DNA from 3 places in the Promicromonospora noduliphila genome. Region 2 is predicted to be linked to each of the others. Evidence: riboswitches for the same ligand, from Rfam matches in the RefSeq annotation. Region 2 holds a riboswitch; each other region holds the start of a gene.
The links. A riboswitch is a leader RNA that binds a small molecule or an ion and turns the genes downstream of it on or off. The one in region 2 is predicted to bind S-adenosylmethionine.
Positions count from the first base shown of each region.

Region 1: linked by a shared signal. The riboswitch ahead of AC0QU1_RS00315 (methylenetetrahydrofolate reductase) and the one ahead of AC0QU1_RS01345 (aminotransferase class V-fold PLP-dependent enzyme) in region 2 are both predicted to bind S-adenosylmethionine.
Region 3: linked by a shared signal. The riboswitch ahead of metE (5-methyltetrahydropteroyltriglutamate--homocysteine S-methyltransferase) and the one ahead of AC0QU1_RS01345 (aminotransferase class V-fold PLP-dependent enzyme) in region 2 are both predicted to bind S-adenosylmethionine.

Region 1 is NZ_CM167806.1:70,945-76,392, reverse strand. Features, by position in the region: gene AC0QU1_RS00320 (golvesin C-terminal-like domain-containing protein) at 168-1,436, opposite strand; gene AC0QU1_RS00315 (methylenetetrahydrofolate reductase) at 1,542-2,486, opposite strand; SAM riboswitch class I at 2,491-2,606, opposite strand; gene AC0QU1_RS00310 (carbohydrate ABC transporter permease) at 2,688-3,611, opposite strand; gene AC0QU1_RS00305 (carbohydrate ABC transporter permease) at 3,611-4,486, opposite strand; gene AC0QU1_RS00300 (extracellular solute-binding protein) at 4,561-5,448, opposite strand, start outside.
Region 2 is NZ_CM167806.1:319,663-325,110, reverse strand. Features, by position in the region: gene AC0QU1_RS01350 (hypothetical protein) at 1-469, shown strand, start outside; gene AC0QU1_RS01345 (aminotransferase class V-fold PLP-dependent enzyme) at 525-1,961, opposite strand; SAM riboswitch class IV at 1,992-2,106, opposite strand; gene AC0QU1_RS01340 (rhodanese-like domain-containing protein) at 2,363-2,866, shown strand; gene AC0QU1_RS01335 (O-succinylhomoserine sulfhydrylase) at 2,863-4,128, shown strand; gene AC0QU1_RS01330 (glycoside hydrolase family 3 protein) at 4,299-5,448, opposite strand, start outside.
Region 3 is NZ_CM167806.1:2,719,149-2,724,596, forward strand. Features, by position in the region: gene metE (5-methyltetrahydropteroyltriglutamate--homocysteine S-methyltransferase) at 1-1,908, opposite strand, end outside; SAM riboswitch class I at 1,917-2,019, opposite strand; gene AC0QU1_RS11900 (hypothetical protein) at 2,359-2,484, shown strand; partial or broken gene AC0QU1_RS11905 (type 1 glutamine amidotransferase family protein) at 2,460-2,747, shown strand; gene AC0QU1_RS11910 (LysR family transcriptional regulator) at 2,828-3,733, shown strand; gene AC0QU1_RS11915 (Cmx/CmrA family chloramphenicol efflux MFS transporter) at 3,948-5,105, opposite strand.

The DNA of each region.
Region 1 (5,448 bases), 250 kb from region 2:
CGGTGCGCTTGGTCCCGCGCCGCACGCGCACCGACTTCCCTGAACGCGTCCTCCCGAGGCCGCGTTGCGGACAGTAGGCAACGTCTACTGTCCGCAACACGCCCCCGCGGGGCAGGTCTTTCCTGCCGCGCGTCGCGACCTGCCGCCGGCAGCGCGACCCGGGACGGTCAGAGCCGCGTGATCCGAATTGCGTCCGCCACCACGTACGCCGTGCCCTGGGTCCAGCGGCTGACCGCCACGACGGTGCGGGTGCCCGCCGTCATGGCGTAGGTGCCGAGCGAGAGCCAGGCGCCCCCGGCCGACGACTGGTCCACGCGGATCGTCGACGAGCCGGTCCCCGTGTAGACGATGAACGGCGTCGACGTGTTGTAGCCCGCGATCCCCGGGAACCACGCCTCGACGCGGTACGAGCCGTTGGACGGGATGGTCGCCGAGTACGTGGCCAGGTCGCTGACCTCGGCCGGCGTCGCGTAACGGTAGTTGGACCCGTACCGCTCGGCCGAGTACGACGACGTCAGCCAGGCCGAGCCGGCGGCGAAGCCGGAAGACGTGTTGTCGACGATGACGGACCAGCTCGTGCCCGCCAGGGCGGCCGCGACCTCGGACCGGAGCTGCGGCAGCATCGAGTACAGGACGTCGCCGGGACAGGCCGTCGCCGTGTAGTCCCGGTGCCCGTAGATCTGCGTGGGCGCGATCCCGTACTGGTCGCAGATGTACGCGCACAGCTCCACCAGCCGGCTCCAGAGCTGGGCCGGCGGCGTCGCGCTCGTGTAGGTGCCCTGGTTCTCGATGCCGATGGCCTGGCTGTTCTGCCCGGGCGCGTGCGCGCCCACCACCATGCCGCTGCCGTTCTGCAGCCGGGACAGCGAGCCGTGCCTGCCCTCCATCACGTAGCCGCCGCGGCTCACGGTGAGGTGCTGGCCGGTGTCCACCCAGCCGTTGGCGAAGTGCCACTGCTGGATGTCGCGGGCGATCTGGTACCCGGCGGCCTGTGAGTAGTCCGTGACGTTCGCCGACGCCGTGTGGTGGATCAGGATCTTGTTCGGGTTGGTCGAGACGCTGTCGATGGTGCCGCGCGGGGCCTGCGCGCCCCAGGTGGCGCAGCTCGCGATGGTCGGCGCGGCGACCTCGACACCGGCGAGCGCGCCCGGCGGCGCGTCGGCGGGCGCCTCGGGATCGGGGGCAAGGGACGGCGGCGCGTCCCCGGCGCGCGCCGGAGCGCCGGCCCCGGCGACAGCAGGCGACGCGACGGCGGGCGAGGCGACGGCGGGGGCCGCGATCGTCGCGCCCGCGGCACCGATGCCGAGGACGACGGCGCCGCGCAACAGGTCGCGCCGGCCGAGCTGGGCGCCTTCGCCGAAGGCCGGGCGGTCAGGGTCGAGATCCTTGGGGCCGAGATCGAACGACTGGTCGTGAGAGTGGTCGTGAGTGTGCACGGTTGAACCTCCACGAAACGGGTCACGCCGGGACGCGCCAAGTCTCGTGGCGGGCCAGACGTGCGACAAGCAGCCCGCATGGGGACAACTCCCCATGCGCGAGCACTACGCCGCCGCACGCCCCGTGAGGCCCACCCGCTCCAGGAGGTCGAGCGCCGGACGGTGCTTGTTGAACGTGTAGACGTGCACGCCGGGGGCACCGGCGTCGAGCACCTCGCGCGCGAGCACCGCCGAGTACTCGATGCCGTGCGCGTGCTGCGCCTCCGGGTCCACGGCGCCGTCGGGCGCGGTGAGCCGGTCGAGGTCTCGCAGGAGCTCGGCGGGTGCCGCCACGCCCGTGAGCTCCTCGACGCGGCGCAGCCTGCGCGCCTCGGTGGTGGGCAGCACCCCGGCCAGGATCGGGATGGTCACGCCGGCGGCGCGGGCCGCCTCGACGAACCCGGTGTAGGACTCCGCCCGGTAGAAGAACTGCGTGATCGCGAAGCTCGCGCCCGCCTCCTGCTTCTCCAGCAGCCGCTGTACCTCCTGCTCGCGCGTCGTACGCGCCCCGGGGTTGCCGTCGGGGAACGTCGCGACGGCGATGGCCAGCGGCCGGGCGGCCGACCGCAGCGCGGTGCTCGCGTCCGCCGCGCACCGGCGCTCGTCCACCTGCCGCAGCAGCCGGACCAGGTCCACGCTGGACTGCACCCCGTCCGACGGCGGGCTCCAGTCCGGCTCGTCGCGTGGCGGGTCACCCCGCAGGGCGAGGAAGGACCGCACGCCGGCCTCGAGGAACTCGTCGATCACCTCGGACACGTCCTCCCGGGACGCCCCCACGCAGGTCAGGTGGGCCACCGGCAGCACGGGCGTGCCCCGCAGCAGCGTGGCGAGCACCTCCCGCGACGTCGCCCGGTCGCCCCCTGCAGCGCCGTAGGTCACCGACACGAAGTCCGGGTGGGCGGCCACGAGCCGCTGCGCCGTCTCCCAGAAGTTGGGCGCGACGTCGGGCCGACGCGGCGGCATCAGCTCGAACGACACTGTGGGGCGATGCGGGTGTGGCTCGGCGACCATGGCTGCTCCATCGAACCTGGCGTGAGCACCTTACGTCCTCACGCCACGGCCACGGGGCAGGAAGTCGGCAGGTTGCTGCGGTGTCAGGGAGCCAGGACTCTCGACCGCTCTGGATGGGATCGCCACCATGCTAAGTGATTGTCCAGCACTGGGACAGATTCCGTCCGACCTCCGAGACGCCCCGGTCCAACCCTCGCCGCGCTACTTCACCGACCCCGCCACGAGGCCGCCCACCAGCCGCTTCTCGATGATCATGAACAGGATCACCACGGGCACGATCGCCACCACGGACACCCCGAACACGTAGTGCCACGACGTCTCGTACTGGCCCACGAACTTGGTGAGCGCCACGGACAGCGGCTGGTTGCCCGCCGTCGTCAGCAGCACGAGCGAGGCCGCGAACTCGTTCCAGGACGCGACGAACGTGAACACGATCGCCGTCACGATCCCTGGCCACACGAGCGGCAGGTTGATCCTGGTCAGCACGGTCAGGGTGCCCGCGCCGTCGAGCTGCGCCGCCTCGTCCACCTCCTTCGGGATGCCCGCGAAGAAGCTGTGCATGATCCAGACCGCGAACGACAGGTTGAACGCCGCGTTCACCAGGATCATCGCGGCCCACGTGTCGAGGATCCCGATGGCGATGAACTCGCGGAACAGGCCAGAGGTCAGCACCGCCGGCTGCACCATCTGGGTCACGATCACGAGGAACAGGAAGAGGAGCCGCCCGCGGAACCGGAACCGCGCGGTGTAGTAGGCGGCGGGCAGAGCGACGGCGAGCACGAGCAGCGTCGCGCACACCGAGATCACCAGGGTGGAGATCAGGTTCTGCAGCAGCGGCGTCTCGGGCGTCGACCACATCGTGACGTAGTTCTCCCAGTGCCACTCCGTGGGGAAGTAGGTGGGATCGACCGACCTGATCTCTGCCTTCGTCTTCACCGAGCCGAAGAACATGATCACGTACGGCAGCAGGAACACCACCAGCACCACGAGCCCCGCGAGCAGGCGCAGCAGCAGGGAGCCGAGAGGCACCTGGTCGGTCGTGTACTTCCGCACCCGCCGCCGGTCGTCCGACGGCGGACGGGTCGCCTCGCGCGGCGTCGTCGCCGAGTCGGTGATCGCGGTCATCAGACCTCCTCCAGGGGGCGGACGACCCGCACGTAGACGGCGACGATCCCGATGACCACCAGGAACGCGATGACCGACAGCGCGCTCGCCAGGTCGATCTGCCGCTGGTTCTGCATGTACTTGAAGATCATGGTCATGACGGTGTCGGCGTCGTACCCGGGGATGGAGCCCGTCATGACCCGCAGGATCGGCAGCGAGTTGAACACGTTGATGATGTTGATCAGCACCGCCACCGACACCGCGCCCCTCAGCTGCGGCAGCACCACGCTGAAGTAGGTCCGCAGGCCTCCGGCGCCGTCGATGCGCGCGGCCTCGACGGTCTCGCCGGGGACGGTCTGTAGGCCGGCCAGGATCGTGTACGTGGTGAACGGCAGCGACACGAACACGGCCACCACGATGGCCCACGCGAACGCGGTCTCCGGGTGCCTGGTCCAGCCGTAGCCCTCCGGCGTGTCGATCAGGCCGACGTCCACGAGGAACGAGTTGATGATGCCGAAGTAGGGCTCCAGGCCGTAGTGCACCACCAGCGTCGTCATGACCACGCTGGAGGCCCACGGCACGATGACGGCCATCCGCACCAGGCGGCGGCCGGGGAACGCCTTGTTCAGCAGCGCCGCGAGCGCGAGCGACCCGATGAGGGTGCAGCCCACCACGACGACCACCCACACGACCGTGCGCCCGAGGATCGGCCAGAAGTACTGGAAGCCGACCACCGTCGCGAAGTTCGCGAGGCCGACGCCTCCGTCGTCCACGCCGCTCTGGCTGATGTCGCGTGTCGAGTTCCAGAACATCACGCCCACCGGGAACAGGACCACGGCCGCGATGAGCGCGACCGCGGGCCCGATCCACGGCAGGGCCTTCAACAGGTCCTTCACCGGTTTCCCCGTGCTTTCGGTTCAGCGTTGTGTGTGGTCAGTCGTGTCCGGCCGACGGCGGACGGCGCCCGGCGTCAGCCCGCGTCGACCTGGGCCTGGATGTCGGCCAGGACGTCCTGGGCCGGCTTGTCCCCGTCCAGCTCGCCGAACTGGGCCTTGAACGCGGAGTCCGTGGCGGCCCAGTCGGGGTTGGTGGTCGGGTAGAACTGCGCGTCCGGCAGCACCTCGAGGAACGGCGCGAGCGCCTCCTCGTCGGCCAGCTCCTCCGAGCCGGACAGGGTGGTGGGCAGGAAGCCCTCGGCCTGCACCCACGGGACGTAGACGTCGGCGGAGTAGAAGTAGTCGAAGAAGGCGGTGATGGCCTCCTGCTTGTCGCCGTCGTTCTGGAACGCCATGAGGTGGTCGGCGACGCCCAGCGTGAACGGGCTGCCGTCCTCCGTGGGGATCGGGTGGATCGAGTACTCCAGGTCGGGGTTGTCGGTCTCGATCTGGCCGACGCTCGGCGGCAGGCCCACCTGCATGCCGATCTTGCCCTGGACGAAGATGTCGAACAGCGGGCTGCGGTCGGTCGCACCGGCGTCGGCCTGCGTGGCGCCCTCCTCGATCATCGTCTTGATGAACTCGGCGCCCGCGAGGTTCTCCGGGGTGTCGATGGTGATGGCGTCGGCGTCACCGAAGGTGCCGCCACCGCCCCACAGCCAGACGGCGGCCTCTGCCTGCGCCTCCTCGGAGCCGAGCGGCATGCCGTAGCCGGCCACGCCGCCGCCGAGCTCCGAGACCTGCTTGGCCGACTCGAGCAGTTCGTCCCAGGTGGTCGGCACCTCGGCGTCGGCCTCCTCCAGGAGGGCGTCGTTGACGAACAGCGCGCGGGCCGACGCGATGAACGGCAGGCCGTACGTAGTACCGCCGACCTGGGCGTTCTCCAGGAACGTCGGCTGGAAGTCGGCGTAGGTCTCGTCCGA
Region 2 (5,448 bases):
GCTTGCCGGCGGCGCCTGGCAGGACGCCGCCGCCGAGGACCCGACCACCGCCGTCGGCGTCGCAGCGCTGTGCTACCTGGCCGCGGCGGTGACCGGGGTTCGCTGGGCGGGCTGGCTGGCCGTGGTCCCGGCGTCGGCGATCCCCGTCGTGTCCGAGCTGACCGGCTCGCCGCGCTGGATCACGTTCGCGCTGGTGGGCGTGGTTCTGGCCGGGATAGGCCTGGCGCTGCGGCGTCGCGCCACGTGGCCGCAGACCGCCGCCATGGTCGGCTACTTCGGGGTGGCGGCCGTCGCGCTGTACCTGGAGCCGCGTCTGGGGCTCGCCCTCGCGGGACTCACCCTGGCCGCGCACGCCGGCTGGGACCTGGTGCACTACCGGCGCGACATCGTGGTCAACCGCTCGCTGGCGCTGTGGTGCATCGGGCTCGACGTGACCATGGGCGGCCTCTGCGTGGCGCTCGCTCTGTGACGGCACACCGGTCAGGCGTACGGGTCGCTCAGGTGACCGGTACGCCCGGCCAGTGCTACGACTCGTCGGGAAGGCAGCCGAAGTCCTCGTCGAAGCCGAGGGCGGCCGTCGCCAGGAGGCCCGCGAGGCCGGAACCCTCCGGGACGGGGCGCGGGTCGTCGGTCACCACCCAGAGCCCGTCGACGACGTCGTACCCGGCGCTCGGACCCTCCGCCACGAGGCGGCCGACCGCCGCGATCAGGCGCTCGACCTCCTCGCCCGCGGTGCCGACGCCGACCGACGCGCGCACCGCCCCCGCATCGAACCCGAGGCGGCCGAGCAGCGGGTGCGCGCAGAACCGGCCGTCCCGCACGCCGATGCCGTGCTCGGCGGACAGGTAGGCGGCGACGAGGCCGGGGTCGTAGCCCGCCACGGTGAAGGTGACGACGCCGACGGGGTCGACGGCGTCGGCCCAGACCCGCACGACCTCGACGCGGTCGATCGCCTCCAGCCCCGCGACGAGCCGGCGGCGCAGCGCGCTCTCGTGGGCCACGACGTCGGCCGGGTCGAGCGCGGCCAGCTCCTCGCACGCCGCCGCGAGCGCCACGGCGCCGATCACGTTGGGCGAGCCGGCCTCGTGACGGGCAGGGCCCTCGTGCCAGTCGGTGCCGGCGACCCGCACGCGCCGGACGGCGCCGCCGCCCGCGAGGTACGGCGTGCCCGCGTCGAGCCAGTCGCGGCGGCCCACCAGGACGCCCGCGCCGAACGGGGCGTAGGTCTTGTGCCCGGAGAAGGCGAGGTAGTCGACGCCGGTGGACTCCAGGGAGATGCGGCGGTGCGGCACGAGCTGGGCGCCGTCGAGCGCCACGCGCGCCCCCAGCTCGTGGGCGACGGCGACGATGTCCTCGACGGGCAGCGACTCGCCCGTCACGTTGGAGGCGCCGGTGAGGGCGAGGAGGGCGAACGGCCGGCCGGCAGCGGCGGCGTCGACCAGCTCCTCGCGGATCTGGGCGAGGGTCTCGGCCACGGTGCGGCCGCCGGTCAGCACGGTCGCTTCGGTGTCCCGCTGCCAGGGCAGCAGGTTGGCGTGGTGCTCGACGTCGAGCACCAGCACGCGGCCGGGTGCCCCGTCGGCCTGCGCCGGGATGCAGCCGGCGAGGAGGTTGAGGGAGTCGGTGGTGTTGCGCGTGATGATCGTCAGGTCGTCCTCGCGCGCACCGACGAACGTGCCGATGGTGCGGCGAGCCGTCTCGTAGAGCGCCGTGCTCACCTGGGAGAGGTATCCCGCGCCGCGGTGCACGCTCGCGTACAGGGGGAGCACCTCGGCCACGCGGTCGGCCACCGCCTGCAGCGCGGGGGCGGACGCCGCGACGTCCAGGTTCGCGTACGAGACCTGCGTGCCGTCGACGAGCGGGACGGCCGTCGCACCACCGACGACGGGGCGCAGCGGGGCGACGTCGGTGACCGGTGCGTCCGGGAGAGCCGAGTCACGGGTGAGAGTGGGTGCAGACATGGCGTCCTCCAGCACAGTCCTGGGGGAGGTCCCCCGCGCTTGCCGCACGCGGTCTGCGTGCGGCCAGGTCGTCACCCGGGGCACCCCACCGCGGAGGGAGGGTTGCCGGCCAGCGAGCCGGGGCTTGGCGCTGGCGCTCATGACCTGGAGTCATCCTGTGGTGCTGGCCAACGCGCGTCAACGGGCGTCTCAGATGCTGGTCCCACGATCCGGTCATGCCTCGACCGAGCCCGTTCGTATGTCGAGACGCTGTTCCACCCACCGGACACGTGTCGTAGGCTGGCAGGCGACCATCCCGAGCGGCCGAGTGACGTGGCACGACGACGCCGCAGCAACCCAGCGCCCCGCCCCGCGGCGAGGGCGGACGAGGGTGCTACCGCCACGACCGATGGAGGACCACCATGAGCGATCCCGCGCACCCCGACGCCCACCCCGCCGACGGTTACGCCGGCGACATCACGCCCCAGCAGGCATGGGACCTGCTCGCCGCCGACCCGGAGGCCACCCTGGTGGACGTCCGCACAGAGGGCGAGTGGCGCACGATCGGCGTCCCCGACACGGCGTCGCTCGACAAGCGGCCCGTGTTCAGCGAGTGGGTGCACGCGGGCGGCCGCCCCAACACCGAGTTCCTCGCGGAGCTCAAGGCGGCCGGCGTCACGGGCGGCCCCGTCGTGTTCCTCTGCCGGTCCGGCCAGCGCTCGATCGGCGCGGCCCGGCTCGCCACGGCGTCGGGCATCACGCCGTCGTACAACGTGCTGGAGGGTTTCGAGGGTGCTCCGGGGGCCGACGGCGTCCGCGACCAGCAGGGCTGGAAGGTCGCGGGCCTGCCGTGGTCGCCGGACGGGGCGGCAGCGGTGGCGGAGACGCCCGCGTCGGAGACGCCCGCATCGGAGACCGGCCGGTGACCGTCACCGGGGCCTTCCCGCCCGACGCCAACCCGGGCGGGTCCGGCCGCAAGCCGCTCCCGGACGGCGTCCGGCCGGCGACGCTCGCCGTGCGCGGCGGGCACCAGCGCACCGAGTTCCAGGAGACGAGCGAGGCGCTGTTCCTCACCCAGGGCTACGTCTACGACTCGGCGGCCGACGCCGAGGCCGCGTTCAAGGGCGACCTCGACCGGTTCGTCTACTCGCGCTACGGCAACCCGACGGTGCACACCTTCGAGGAGCGGCTGCGCCTGCTGGAGGGCGCGGAGGCCTGCTACGCGACTGCTACCGGGATGTCGGCGGTGTTCACCGCGCTGGCCGCGCTGGTGAAGTCGGGGTCGCGGATCGTGGCGGCTCGGGCCCTGTTCGGGTCGACCGTCGTGATCTTCGAGGAGATCCTCGCCAAGTGGGGCGTGCGCACCGACTACGTGGACGGGCACGTGCTGTCCCAGTGGGAGGAGGCCCTGGCGACGCCGGCGGACGTCGTGTTCTTCGAGACGCCGTCCAACCCGATGCAGGACATCGTGGACGTGCGCGCCGTCGTCGGCCTGGCGCATGCCGCAGGGGCGACCGTGGTGCTCGACAACGTGTTCGCGACCCCGCTGCTGCAGCGGCCGCTGGAGCTGGGCGCGGACGTCGTCGTCTACTCGGCGACCAAGCACATCGACGGGCAGGGGCGGGTGCTGGGCGGCGCGATCCTCGGCTCGACCGAGTACGTGACCGGGCCCGTGCAGACGCTCATCCGCAACACCGGGCCGTCGCTGTCGCCGTTCAACGCGTGGACCCTGCTCAAGGGGCTGGAGACGCTGCCTGTGCGCGTGGCGGCGCAGGGCGCCGGCGCGCTCACCGTGGCGCACGCCCTGGAGGAGCTGCCCGGCGTGGGCGCCGTGCGGTACCCGTTCCTCGACTCCCACCCGCAGGCCGACCTGGCGCGGGCGCAGATGAGCGGCGGCGGGACCGTGGTGACCTTCGACCTGGCGGTTCCCGAGGACACCGACGCCGAGACCGCGAAGAAGCGCACGTTCGCGTTCCTCGACGCGCTCCGGGTGATCGATATCTCGAACAACCTCGGAGACGCGAAGTCCCTGATCACGCACCCCGCGACGACGACGCACCGCAAGCTCGGCGCCGCGGGCCGGGCCGCCGTCGGCATCGCGGAGACGACGGTCCGGCTCTCGGTCGGTCTGGAGGACGCGCGGGACCTCGTCGAGGACGTGGAACAGGCCCTCGCGTCCACGAAGTAGGCCCTCCACGAAGTAGGCCTGGGATCAACTTCCCTCGCGGGGGTGTGTTGCTCTGCGTAGACGATGTCGACGCCAAGCAACACACCCCCGCGAGGACGTTTCTCCCGACGGGTTCGACGGAGGTCGAGGACCAGCCGGTTGCCCTCAGCACGGGCTCTCGACAAGCTCCGTCAGGACCCGTCAGCCGAGTCCGCCGAGTCCGCCGAGTCCGCCGAGTCCGCCGAGTCCGCCGAGCTCAGGATCCGTTGCGCCAGGCCTCCGCGCCCCTCCAGCAGCGCGACGTCCGCTTTCGCGATCGCTTGCGACGACGACGCCGGGACCCCGCGCGCCGGGTCGAGCACCGCGTCCTGCAGCTCGAACCGCTGCCGGTCGAAGGCCGAGTGCCGGCCGCCTGTCGACAGGCCCCAGCCGAACGGGAACAGCGGGTCGTAGTCCGCGTCGCCGACGTTCACGACCGGGTCGTCCGCGGACCGCGGCCAGGAGACCGGCAGCCTGCCCGTGAACCGCCGCTCGCCGAACAGCACGTCGGCGACGCCGGCGCCCTCCGTGCCCGGCAGCCACGACGCGACCAGCGCGTCGATCGACCCGAGCTGCTCGGTGAGCACCTGCGGCCGCCCCGACACCACGAGGACCACGCAGGTCTCGATCTCGGCGCAGACCTTCTCCACGACCTCGACGTCGCCGGGCTGCAGCGACATCGACTTCTCCTCGCGGAACACCCCGCCGTCGGCCGGGTCCCAGGCCCATTCGGGCCCGCCGACGTCGCCGAACCCCTCCGCGTACGGGGTCTCGCCCACCACGACGACGCCGACGTCGGCCCCGTCGGTCGGCGCGGAGGCGTCCTCGCTGAACGTGACGTCGTCCGCCGCGGCCCGAATGCCTTCCAGGATCGTGGTGCCCTCGGTGACGTCGCCGGAGAAGCCCTGCCACGTGCCGGTCCAGCCACCGGCCTGGTTGCCCAGGTCGTCGGCGTTGCGGCCGGCCACGTACACGCTCTCGTCGGCGTCCAGGGGCAGCGCGCGGTGCGCGTTCTTGAGCAGCACCTGCGACTCCGCCACGGCCTTGCGGGCGATCGACCGGTGCTCGGCCGAGCCGATCTCGTCGGCGTTCGACCGGTCCGCGAACGGCTCCTCGAACAGCCCGAGCTCGAACTTCGCGGTGAGGATCCGGGACACGGCGTCGTCGATGCGCTCCTCGGTGACCGCGCCCGCCTGCGCCGCGGCGACCAGCCGTGTGTGGAACCGCTCGAACTGCGACGGCTCCATGAACATGTCGACGCCCGCGTTGACGCTGGTGACGATCTGCTCGGTGGTCGGGGAG
Region 3 (5,448 bases), 2.4 Mb from region 2:
CACGAACGACCAGGCCAGGATCGTGACCGGCCCGGTGAGCATGCCCTTGACCGGCTTGTCGGTGAGCGACGCGGCGTAGGCCGTCCAGTCCACCGTCAGGGGCGCGGGACGCGACACGTCGCCCCACAGGATCGGCGGCCGCACGCAGCGTGAGCCGTACGACTGCACCCAGCCGTGCACGGTGGTCGCGAAGCCGTCGAGCTGCTCGGCGAAGTACTGCACCATGTCGTTGCGCTCGGGCTCGCCGTGCACCAGCACGTCCAGGCCCAGCTCCTCCTGGAGCGCGACGGTGCTCGCGATCTCGGCGCGCATCGCCGCCGTGTAGTCGGCGTCGGACAGGTCGCCGCGCACCCAGGCGGCGCGCGTGCTCCGGATCGCGGCCGTCTGCGGGAACGAGCCGATGGTCGTGGTCGGCAGCGGCGGCAGGCCGAGCCGCGCCTGCTGGGCGGCGGCCCGCTCCGCGTAGGGCGCGCGTTCGACATCGGCCGCGGTGAGCGCCGCGGTCCGCGCGCGGACTCCCGGCACGACGACGCCGGGCGCCTCGGCGCGCGACCGGACCGCCGCGGTCGACGCCGCGAGCCGGTCGGCCACGGCCGCCCGCCCCTCGGCCAGGCCGGTCGCGAGCGTCACGACCTCGGCCACCTTCTGGTCCGCGAACGCGAGCCACGACTTCAGGCCGGCGTCGAGGCGCGGCTCGTCGCCGACGTCGTGCGGCACGTGCAGCAGCGACGTCGAGGTGCCGACGGCGACGGCCGCGGCGCCGACTCCGGTGCCCGCCGCCGTCAGGCCCTCCAGGGTGGTCAGTCGCGCGTCGAGGTCGGCGCGCCAGATGTTGTGCCCGTCGATCACGCCCGCGACCAGCGTCTTGGTCTCCAGGCCGGGCACGGGCCCGGTCGGCACTGCGCCGCGGACGAGGTCGATCGCTATCGCCTCGACGTCGGTGCCGGCCAGCAGGGCGAGCCCGTCTCCGGCCTCGCCGCGCAGGCCGTCGCCCGTTTCGCCGTCGGCCTTGCTGCGTAGGTCGCCGTACGGTGCGGTGACGAGGATCGCGGGCCGCTCGGCGACGCCGTTCGGGCCGGGAGCGGGGGAGAGGTCGGTCGCGAGGCGTGCGTAGGCGCGGCGGACGGCGTCGGCCACCTCGGGGAACGGGACGCCGAGCAGGTCGGTGACCAGGGCGGGCTCGTCGAGCTGCACCCAGGGCGCTCCCGCGGCGGCCAGGGCGCGCAGCAGGTCGGCGTACGCCGCGACGACGTCGTCCAGCCGGTCCAGCGGGCGGAAGCCCTCGGGGCAGCCGGCGGCCGCCTTGCTGAGCAGCAGGAACGTCACCGGGCCGACGAGTACGGGCCGGGTCACGACGGCCTGGCCGCCGTCCGCGGGGCGGGCCAGCTCGGTGAACTCGCGCACGGCGCGGTCGTCGACGAACCCGAGCGGGGTGTTCGGCCCGATCTCCGGGACGAGGTAGTGGTAGTTGGTGTCGAACCACTTGGTCATCTCGAGCGGGGGCTTGTCGCCCTCGCCGCGGGCGAGCGTGAAGTAGGCCGCGAGGGAGAGCGGCGAGCGGTCGGCGGGGACTGCCGGGCCGGCGGAGGGGGCCGAGCCCGTCCCGGCCTGCACCAGATCCTCGAACCGCTCGGGGACCGCGCCGAGCAGGGCGACGGCGTCGAGCACCTGGTCGTAGAACGAGAACGAGCCGGGGACGACGGCGGACCCGGCGTCCAGGCCGAGGCCGACGAGGTGGCGGGCCGTGGTGAGCCGGAGGTCGCGGGCGATCGCCTCCAGCTCGTCGGCGGTGGTGCGTCCGGCCCAGAAGGCCTCGACGGCGCGCTTGAGCTCGCGGCGCCGGCCGATGCGCGGGTAGCCGAGGATCGTGGCGCGGGGGAGGTGCGGGTGTGGGGACTCGACTGCCATGCGTATCAGCTCCATCGGACCTGGCGTTAGCACCTTGCCTCGGAATTGGCGCTCCGAGGCAGGTTGCTGCGGTGTCGTGGAGCCAGGACTCTCGACCGCTCTGGATGATTGACCTGGATCGTAAGCATGCCCGGGATGTGGTCGGCAAACCGTCCACTTTTCAAGACGGCGCTCTGATTGCCGGCGTTGCGGGCCAAATAGTGTGCCAAGCGCGCTGCGCACACCGGGCCGCCGTCCGCAGGCCCAGCCCGCCGCAAGCCCACGCAATTGACCATGCAGTTACTGCGGCAACGGGCCGTGGACCAGCAGTAACCACATGGTCAAGTCGGTGGTCATCAGGATGGTTATGGATGGCGGTGTTGGCGGCGGAGTTCGGTGATGGATCCTGGCGTTTCCCACGGAGTCCCATCCGAGAACCCGGAGAACCCGAACCCGAGAAGGCAGGACCACATGTCGAAGATCCTCATGGTCATCTCCTCCGCGGCGAGCCTGCGGCTGGCCGACGGCACCACCCAGCCGACCGGCTACTGGGCCGAGGAGGTCGCTGCCTGTGCCACGGCGTCGCCGGACTGCTGAGCGCCGAGGCACCTGACGGCGCGTTCGCCTACGCCGGGCGTGCGCTCACCGCGTTCACCGACGAGGAGGAGCACCAGGGCGGCCTGGGCGACGGCGCGCCGTTCCTGGTCGAGTCCCGGCTGCGCGAGCGGGGCGCCGTCGTGCAGACCGGGCCTGCCTGGAGCAGTACCGTCGTCCGGGACGGCAACCTGATCACCGGGCAGAACCCCCAGTCGAGTGTGGCCACGGCCGAGGCGGTGCTCAAGGCGCTCGCGGAACGGTGACGGGCGTCGTCCGCGGCCCCGTCGGTAGCCTTGCCCCAGGCGAGGACGGTCGGCGGCCTCTGTGACGGAGGGTGACGCGGGTGCCGAGTCTTGATCTCCTGGCCACGTTCCTGGAGGTCTACCGCACCGGCTCGCTGTCCGCGGCGGCCGACCGGCTCGGCGTGAGCCAGCCCGCCGTCACCGGGCAGCTCGCCCGCCTCGAGGAACAGCTCGGGACCACGCTGTTCGTGCGGTCCAGCAGGGGTGCGCAGCCCACCGAACGGGCGACGGCGCTGGCCGCCCAGGTCGGCCTCCACGTGGACGGGCTCCGCGCGGCGCTCGGCGCCGGGAGCGAGGACCGTCCGGTCGGCGGGCTCGTCCACGTGGGCGGCGCCGCCGAGCTGATGACCCTCCGGGTGCTGCCGCTCCTGGCGCCGATGATCGCCCAGGGTGTCCAGGTCCGGGCGGCCTTCGGGCTGGGCGACGAGCTGCTGGCGGCACTGACGGCGGGTCGCCTCGACGTCGTCGTCTCCTCGGTACGCCCCCGGCAGGACGGCGTGGCCGCCGCACCGCTGGTCGACGAGGAGTTCTTGCTCGTGGGGCCGCCGTCGCTGGCCCACACCGTCGACCCGGTGCGGCTCGAGGCCGACCCGGTCGCCGCGCTGTCGCACCTGCCGATCGTGGCCTACGCGGAGGAGCTCCCGATCGTTCGCCGTTACTGGCGCAGCGAGTTCGGGCGCCGGCCGCCCAACGCGGCGTCGCTGGTGGTCCCGGACCTCCGCGCGGTCCTCGCCGCCGTGATCGCAGGGGCCGGGGTCTCCGTCCTGCCCCGGTACGTCGTCGCCCCGGCGCTGGAGGCGGGCCAGGTGGTCCAGCTCCACCACCCCGAGGCGCCGCCGCTGAACACCCTGTTCCTGGCGGTACGACACGGCGTGCCGCACAGCCCGGCCCTGGCCGCGGTGCACGCGCGGCTCACGGAGGCCGCCCGCGAGTGGGGGAGTCTCTAGGGCGGGTACAGCGATGCGCCGAACCGGCGGTTGCCCTGAGGCCTGCGCGCCGAGCCGCAAGTTGGTGACGATGGCGGACGCCGAGCCGCAAGTTGGTGACGACGACCGACGCCGAGCCGCAAGTTGCTCGCACATCCGGCCGCCCAACCGCAACGACACGCCGATCTGACCCGGCGGATTCGGCGTGTCGTTGCGGTTCGGCGTGGCCAGTCGGTCAGTCGGCCGGGTGGGGAGCGCGTCGCGTCGTCGTCCAGAGGATGACGGCGGTGGTCGCGAGGGCCGCGCTCACCGTCAGCGGGCCGGTGACTCCGAGCGGTTCGATGGCGGCGCCGGCGAGGACCGGGCCGATCAGGGCGCCGAGGTTGAGCGCGACGGTCGAGAACGCCCCGCCCATGGTGGGCGCGGCCTGCGCGGAGGCCATGCTGCGAGCGATCAGCGTGCCGCCGATGGCGAACGAGAGCGCGCCCTGTACCGGGGCCAGCAACCACACGACCAGGGGGACCGTCGGGATCGCCGCCCACAGGAGCCAGCCCGCCAGGAGCGCCGGTGTGCCGCCGCCGAGCACGAGCCGCCAGTGAGCGTCCGCGAGGCGGCCCGCCGCCGTGACGCCGGCGAAGGCGCCCAGCCCGAACAGCGCCAGAACTACCGGCACCAGCGACGAGGTGAGCCCGGCGCCGTCGGTCACGAGGGGTGCCAGGTAGGTGAACGCGCCGAACGTCGCGCCGTTCACCAGGACGGCGAGCATGAGGCTGCGCCGCAGGTCGGCGGAGCGGAGGGCGCCGAGCTCCGCGCGGAGGTCCACCGCGGGGTGCGGCAGACGAGGGCCCAGCCGCCCCGGCGTCAGACCGACGACGGCGACCAGCGCGACCGCCGACACCCCGCCGATCGCCCACAGCGCCGAGCGCCAGCCCCAGAGGTCGCCGAGGAGAGCCCCGGCGGGGACGCCGGCGATCAGGGCGAGCGTGGTGCCGCCGAGGATCGTGGCCAGCGCCCGGGCCTGCCGGGCGGCCGGGACGATCAGCGGCACCGTGGAGAGCGCGACGGCGAGGAACCCGGCGTTCGCCAGGGCCGCGACGAACCGCGTGGCGAGCAGGACGGCGAACTGGTCGGTGAGCGCGCCGACCACGTGTGCCGCGACGAAGAGCAGCAGGCAGGCGGACAGGGTCCAGCGGGGCGGCAGCCGTCGTCCGAGGGCCGCCGTGAGGGGTGCGCCGACGACCATGCCGACGGCGAAGCCCGAGGTCAGGGAGCCGGCCTGGGCGAGGGAGACGCCGAGGCCGATGGAGATGCCGGGCACGAGCCCGGCGAGGACGAATTCCGACGTGCCTTGCGCGAAGACCGCGACAGCGAGCACGTAGAGCAGGACAGGCATGAACGACTCCGAAGGGGAGAGGGAACGGGTAGGCCGTGGCGGCACTACGGGCCCTTCGGATGCGCGGAACGGCGCCCGTTCGCGGAGCGGGGCTCGCGGAGCGGGGGACGAGGTCGTGCCTCGCCGGGTCTCTACAGGGGCATCTCGGGCTACCGGAGTACCGGCAGCCCGAACCTGGATGCTTCTGGAGACCTCACCCGGCGAAGCTATCACGGCCCGCCGAGCAGGATCAGGCAAGAACGCGCGAGGAAAGCCAGCACCGTCCGGCCCCGCGATCACCTTGACTTGAGCACGAGTCAGGGCACGAGATCCCTGCCTCCCGCAAGAGGTCAGCAGCACTGTT